Regions from separate parts of the Streptomyces sp. NBC_00988 genome, predicted to be linked through region 1. Evidence: predicted binding sites of a transcription regulator. Region 1 holds the regulator's gene; the other holds the start of a gene.
The links. The regulator HrcA, encoded in region 1, represses chaperone genes, less so after heat shock. The targets are predictions, from matches to a motif close to TTNGCACTCNGNNNNNCNGAGTGCNAA.
Positions count from the first base shown of each region.

Region 2: a site for HrcA is predicted at 1,878-1,904, ahead of groES (co-chaperone GroES). Genes of this name have one in related genera too.

Region 1 covers NZ_CP108730.1:4,655,796-4,659,205, reverse strand. The annotation lists gene OG496_RS21225 (MBL fold metallo-hydrolase) at 1-631, opposite strand, end outside; gene hrcA (heat-inducible transcriptional repressor HrcA) at 804-1,820, shown strand; gene dnaJ (molecular chaperone DnaJ) at 1,821-2,954, shown strand; gene OG496_RS21210 (nitronate monooxygenase) at 3,099-3,410, shown strand, end outside.
Region 2 covers NZ_CP108730.1:7,405,016-7,408,425, reverse strand. The annotation lists gene groL (chaperonin GroEL) at 1-1,274, opposite strand, end outside; gene groES (co-chaperone GroES) at 1,425-1,733, opposite strand; gene OG496_RS34235 (hypothetical protein) at 2,078-2,500, opposite strand; gene OG496_RS34230 (hypothetical protein) at 2,579-3,295, opposite strand; gene OG496_RS34225 (polysaccharide deacetylase family protein) at 3,292-3,410, opposite strand, start outside.

The DNA.
Region 1 (3,410 bases):
CGCCCAGGGAGAGGAGCCGGTCGAGCGCCGCAGGCCAGAGACCCGGAACCGCGTCCGGGCCGGCCTGGGGTTCGCCGGACTCCTCGACCAGGTCGCCGCAGAACACGACCGGCGGGTCGCCCGGCACCACGACCGCGAGATCGTGGTCGGTGTGTCCCCGGCCGTGCACCAGCAGGACCTCCGGGCCGCCGTCCAGTTCCAGCCGCATCTGACCCTGACCCCACACGTACACGCATTCGCGAGGGTGCACGAAGACGTCCGCCGCGTTCTCCGCCGCCCGCGGGTCCAGCCCGTTGCGCACCGCGTCGGCCAGCAGCTCCTCGCCCCCGCGCTCGAACACCTCGCTCGCGCCCCCGCCCACGAAAACCGTCGCCCCCGCGAACACCGCCGCCCCGAAGACATGGTCGAAATGGAGGTGGGTGAGCGCGAGAAGCGGCACACGGCGCCCGGCGAGTGCCTGCGCCTGCCTGCGCAACCGTGCGCCCTCCGCCAGGCTCGACCCCGCGTCGATCAGCAGTGCCGAGTCCCCGCCGATCACCAGCCCGACCGTGCAGTCCCAGCCAGGCAGCCGGCACCGGCCCACCCCGGCGGCCAGCCGCTCCCACCCCGCCTCTTCCCAAGTCACCGTCATACGGCGACGCTAACGGTGAGGGCACCAGGGATTGACATCGCAGGACCGGCCTTGCCCGGGGTGTACCTCACGGCCGTACACTGGGCCGGGGAACGCTGGCACTCGCGCGCACAGAGTGCCAGGAAAGGGCAGCCCGGCAACAAAACGGCGACCAGAACTGGAGGTGTGCGCGATGCTCAGCGAACGCAGGCTTCAGGTGCTGCGCGCCATCGTCCAGGACTATGTCGGCACCGAGGAGCCGGTCGGGTCCAAGGCGCTCACCGAGCGGCACAGCCTCGGCGTCTCCCCGGCGACCGTGCGCAACGACATGGCGGCCCTGGAGGACGAGGGCTACATCGCCCAGCCGCACACCAGCGCCGGGCGGATTCCGACGGACAAGGGCTACCGGCTCTTCGTCGACAAGCTCGCCGGCGTCAAGCCGATGACCGGCCCCGAGCGCAAGGCGATCCAGAACTTCCTGGACGGTGCCGTGGACCTCGACGACGTCGTCGGCCGTACGGTACGGCTGCTCGCGCAGCTCACCCGGCAGGTCGCCGTCGTGCAGTACCCCTCGTTGACCCGCTCGACCGTCCGCCACGTGGAGCTGCTGTCGCTGGCCCCCGCGCGCGTGATGCTCGTGCTGATCACCGACACCGGGCGGGTCGAGCAGCGCATGGTCGACTGCCCGGCGCCCTTCGGGGAGAGCTCGCTCGCGGATCTGCGCGCGCGGCTCAACAGCCGGATCGCGGCCCGCCGCTTCGCGGACGTACCGCTGCTCGTGCAGGACCTGCCGGAGGCCTTCGAGGCCGAGGACCGCGGCACGGTCGCGACGGTGCTCTCCACCCTCCTGGAGACCCTCGTCGAGGAGACCGAGGAGCGATTGATGATCGGCGGCACCGCCAATCTCACCCGCTTCGGACATGACTTTCCCCTCACCATCCGCCCCATCCTGGAAGCCCTTGAGGAGCAGGTCGTCCTCCTCAAGTTGCTTGGTGAGGCGGGGGATTCGGGCATGACCGTACGGATCGGTCATGAGAACGCCTACGAGGGACTCAACTCCACGTCGGTGGTGTCGGTCGGCTACGGTTCGGGCGGCGAGGCAGTCGCCAAGCTAGGCGTGGTCGGACCGACCCGCATGGATTACCCGGGAACGATGGGAGCGGTACGCGCAGTGGCACGGTACGTCGGACAGATCCTGGCGGAGTCCTAAGTGGCCACGGACTACTACGCCGTTCTCGGCGTGCGTCGCGACGCGTCGCAGGATGAGATCAAGAAGGCCTTCCGTAGGCTCGCGCGCGAGCTGCACCCGGACGTGAATCCGGATCCGAAGACCCAGGAGCGCTTCAAGGAGATCAACGCCGCTTACGAGGTGCTCTCGGACCCGCAGAAGAAGCAGGTCTACGACCTCGGCGGCGACCCCCTCTCACAGGCGGGCGGCGCGGGCGCGGGCTTCGGAGCCGGTGGCTTCGGGAACTTCTCGGACATCATGGACGCGTTCTTCGGTACGGCGTCGCAGCGCGGACCGCGCTCGCGCACCCGCCGGGGCCAGGACGCGATGATCCGGCTGGAGATCGAGCTCGACGAGGCGGCCTTCGGCACCACGAAGGACATCCAGGTCGACACGGCCGTCGTCTGCAACACCTGCAACGGCGAGGGCGCGGCCCCCGGCACCTCCGCGCAGACCTGTGACATGTGTCGCGGTCGCGGTGAGGTCTCGCAGGTGACCCGGTCCTTCCTGGGCCAGGTCATGACGTCCCGCCCCTGCCCCCAGTGCCAGGGCTTCGGCACGGTCGTGCCGACGCCGTGCCCGGAGTGCGCCGGCGACGGCCGCGTCCGCTCGCGGCGCACGCTCACGGTCAAGATCCCGGCGGGTGTGGACAACGGCACGCGGATCCAGCTCGCGGGCGAGGGCGAGGTCGGCCCCGGCGGCGGCCCCGCCGGTGACCTGTACGTCGAGATCCACGAGCTGCCGCACGCGATGTTCCAGCGCCGCGGCGACGACCTGCACTGCACGGTCACGCTCCCGATGACGGCGGCGTCCCTCGGTACGAAGGTGCCGTTGGAGACGCTGGACGGCATGGAGGAGGTCGACATCCGACCGGGCACCCAGTCCGGCCAGTCGATCCCGCTGCACACCCGCGGCATCACACATCTGCGCGGCGGCGGCCGGGGCGACCTCATCGTCCACGTCGAGGTCACCACCCCGACCAAGCTGGACGTGGAGCAGGAACGTCTGCTCCGCGAACTGGCGAAGCTGCGCGGCGAGGAGCGGCCCATGGGGACGTTCCAGCCGGGTCAGCAGGGGCTGTTCTCGCGCCTCAAGGACGCTTTCAACGGTCGCTGAGAGGGTCCGGGGGCGGAAGCCCCCGGACCCTCTCTTCATTCCGAACAGCCTCGTCCGCCATGGCCGGACCGGCTGAAAGTAGTGGCATGTGCCAGGGCCAAGGCCGGATTCGGACTTGTTCGGAGGACGTGACAACATGCCGTCATGTCCTCCGCACTGACCGATCTCTTCCCTCATCCGATCGTGCAGGCCCCGATGGCGGGCGGTGTCTCCGTCCCGCGCCTCGCGGCCGCCGTGGCCGAGGCCGGCGGGCTGGGGTTCCTCGCCGCCGGGTACAAAACGGCCGACGGCATGTACCAGGAGATCAAGCAGCTGCGGAGCCTGACGGGCCGCCCCTTCGGCGTGAACCTCTTCATGCCGCAGCCGGAGTACGCGGACAAGGCCGCGGTCGACGTCTACGCCCACCAACTGGCCGGCGAGGCCCAGTGGTACGACACGGAGCTCGGCGACCCGGAC
Region 2 (3,410 bases), 2.7 Mb from region 1:
ACCTTGGCGGCGTGCACCAGAGCGGAGCCACCACCGGAGACGATGCCCTCCTCGACCGCGGCGCGGGTCGCGGAGATGGCGTCCTCCAGACGGTGCTTCTTCTCCTTCAGCTCCACCTCGGTGGCGGCGCCGACCTTGATCACGCACACGCCGCCGGCCAGCTTCGCGAGGCGCTCCTGGAGCTTCTCGCGGTCCCAGTCGGAGTCGGTGTTCTCGATCTCGGCCTTGATCTGGTTGACGCGGCCCGCGACCTCGGAGGAGTCGCCGGCACCGTCGACGACGGTCGTGTCGTCCTTGGTGACCGTCACGCGGCGGGCGGAGCCCAGCACGTCCAGGCCGACCTGGTCGAGCTTGAGGCCGACCTCCTCGGCGATGACCTGACCGCCGGTGAGGGTGGCGAGGTCGCCGAGCATCGCCTTGCGGCGGTCGCCGAAGCCGGGGGCCTTGACCGCGACCGCGTTGAACGTGCCGCGGATCTTGTTCACGACCAGGGTCGACAGGGCCTCGCCCTCGACGTCCTCGGCGATGATCAGCAGCGGCTTGGAGGCGTTGGCCTGGATGACCTTCTCCAGCAGCGGCAGCAGGTCCTGGATGGAGCTGATCTTGCCCTGGTGGATGAGGATGTACGGGTCTTCGAGGACCGCTTCCATGCGCTCCTGGTCCGTCACGAAGTACGGCGACAGGTAGCCCTTGTCGAAGGCCATGCCCTCGGTGAAGTCCAGCTCCAGACCGAAGGTGTTGGACTCCTCGACGGTGATGACACCGTCCTTGCCGACCTTGTCCATCGCCTCGGCGATGAGCTCGCCGACCTGGCTGTCCTGCGCGGACAGACCGGCGACGGCGGCGATGTCGGCCTTGTCGTCGATGGGCCGCGCGGTGGCGAGCAGCTCGTCGGAGATGGCCTTGACGGCGGCGTCGATGCCCTTCTTCAGGGCGGCCGGGGAGGCACCCGCGGCGACGTTGCGCAGGCCCTCGCGCACGAGCGCCTGGGCGAGCACGGTGGCGGTGGTGGTGCCGTCACCCGCGATGTCGTTGGTCTTGGTCGCCACCTCCTTCACCAGCTGGGCACCGAGGTTCTCGTACGGGTCCTCCAGCTCGACCTCGCGGGCGATGGTGACACCGTCGTTGGTGATGGTGGGGGCGCCGAACTTCTTGTCGATGACGACGTTGCGGCCCTTGGGGCCGATCGTCACCTTCACCGTGTCGGCAAGCTTGTTGACGCCGCGCTCGAGGGCGCGACGGGCGTCCTCGTCGAACTTCAGGATCTTCGCCATGGGAGCGGTTCAGCCCTCTCGGAAAACGTGGGTGAAACGAACTACGCCCCTGACGCCCGGCTTCATAAGGTCGCGGGGGCCAGGGGCGCAGCTCACTGCAAAACTGGGTGTATCGGTGAAGCTCAGTACATCCGGGTGGTACCGGGTGAACTACTTCTCGATGACCGCGAGCACGTCGCGGGCCGAGAGGACGAGGTACTCCTCGCCCTGGTACTTCACTTCGGTGCCGCCGTACTTGCTGTACAGCACGATGTCGCCGGTCTGGACGTCGAGCGGCAGGCGCTCGCCGTTCTCGAAGCGACCCGGGCCCACCGCGAGGACGACGCCCTCCTGGGGCTTCTCCTTCGCGGTGTCCGGGATGACCAGGCCAGAGGCCGTGGTCTGCTCGGCTTCGAGCGCCTGGACCACAATGCGGTCCTCGAGCGGCTTGATGGCAACCTTGGAGCTGGCGGTCGTCACGATCCGACCTCCCCCTTCGGAGATCTCACGGGGTTAACTGTCTGAGGTGGCGACCAGGTCGATCCGTCGTCGCGGGTGCCGGACCTGCCCGTCGCTATTGGCACTCTCCAGGGGGGAGTGCCAGGTCTGAGACTATGACTGCGATTAGCACTCGGTCAAGCGGAGTGCCAATGCCCGCGGCGCTTGAGCGGAATTTTGACGTCACCCTGAGCCGTGTGGCGGGCCTGTGCTTGATGCCGCCGTCCTTGGGGGCTGCGCCCCCAGACCCCCGCTATCGGCCTTCGGCCTCGTCCTCAAACGCCGGACGGGCTGATTTTGCCGACCGGCGTTGGACGGTTCCCGCACTAGTCCGCCGTGCACCCCCAGTAGCCGATCTCCGCCGGCTCGCCGTCGCGGTAGAGGATCGTGCACCGGCCCGTTCCACGGCCCGGGAAGGCCAGATCCCCGATGCGGAGAGCGGCGATCCATCGCTCGCGGGTGGGTCTGCCCTCAGGCGTCCAGTCGCACAGCTCGCCCTCGGACAGTGGCCGCATCATGGCGAAGTCGTCTCCGGACGCCGCGTCGATGAGCGCGTAGAAGTCGAGCACGGAGGACGTGCCGCCCGTCAGGATGTACTCCCGCCAGCCGTCGTCCTCCCACAGATCGACGATGTCCCGCCCCGGAAACCCGTGGTCGTCCTTGGCCAGTTCCTGTTCCTGCGCCTGCCGGAACGCCGACTCCAGATCCCTCTGGTACGGCCCGATGGAGGTCCACTCGTTGCCACCCATCGCAAGGCCCTTTCCACTCACCGCCGTTCGACGTGCGCGGCAGGCTATCCGGGGCGACTGACACCTACGGGACCGGCCCTAGAGGTAGTCCTCCAGGCGCCCCACCGTCAGACCCCGCTCCTGGATGCCCCGGAGGAGGCGGGCCGTCGTGCCGGTCGGGGTGATCTGGACGATGTCTCCGGGGGTGAGCCGGTGGTCGCCCCGGGCGTAGGTCAGGGTGCCGGTCGTCGTGGAGGCCCGCCAGAGGACCAGGGCGGAGATGCCGCAGTCGGCCGCGGCGCGGCGGGTCGTCGTGTCGTACGTGCCCTCGGGGGGCCGGAGCAGGCGGGAGCCGGGGTGGGGGCGGTGGCCGCAGATCTCGGTGCGCTGGGTGGCGTAGGGCAGGCCGGTGAAGCGGGCGGGCTTCGGGGGTGTGCGGAACTCCGTGACCGGGAGGCGCAGTTCGCGGATCAGGTCGGTGAACCTCGGGTCCCGGCGGGCGCTCGCGTCGTGGTCGTAGGTCAGGAAGACGACCCGGTCGCGGGTGCGGACGTGGTCCACGACGGGTGGAAGGCCCGGACCCGCCGAGCGGGCGGCGGGGTGAGGGGACGGTTTCGGGGCGGGGGCCAGCGGGGCCGTCAAACCCCAGTGGCGGTACGGCTGTTCGCGGGCCGGGCCGTGCGGGTGGACGCGTTGGGCGGCCTTCTTGCCGAGCCGTTCGATGGGGTCGACGGACTGGGCGCAACCGGTGAGGAACAGCAGAGCGGCCGCCGACGCGACGGCCACCGGTACCCGCAGACGGCCCGCCCGCCTCACAGGTAGTCCTCCAGGCGGGCCACCGCGTAACCCTCGGCCGTGACCTTGCCCAGGAAGCGGCGCATGTCGTCGACCATCGTGCCCTTCCAGTCCTCGCGGCCCCGGAAGTGCGTCA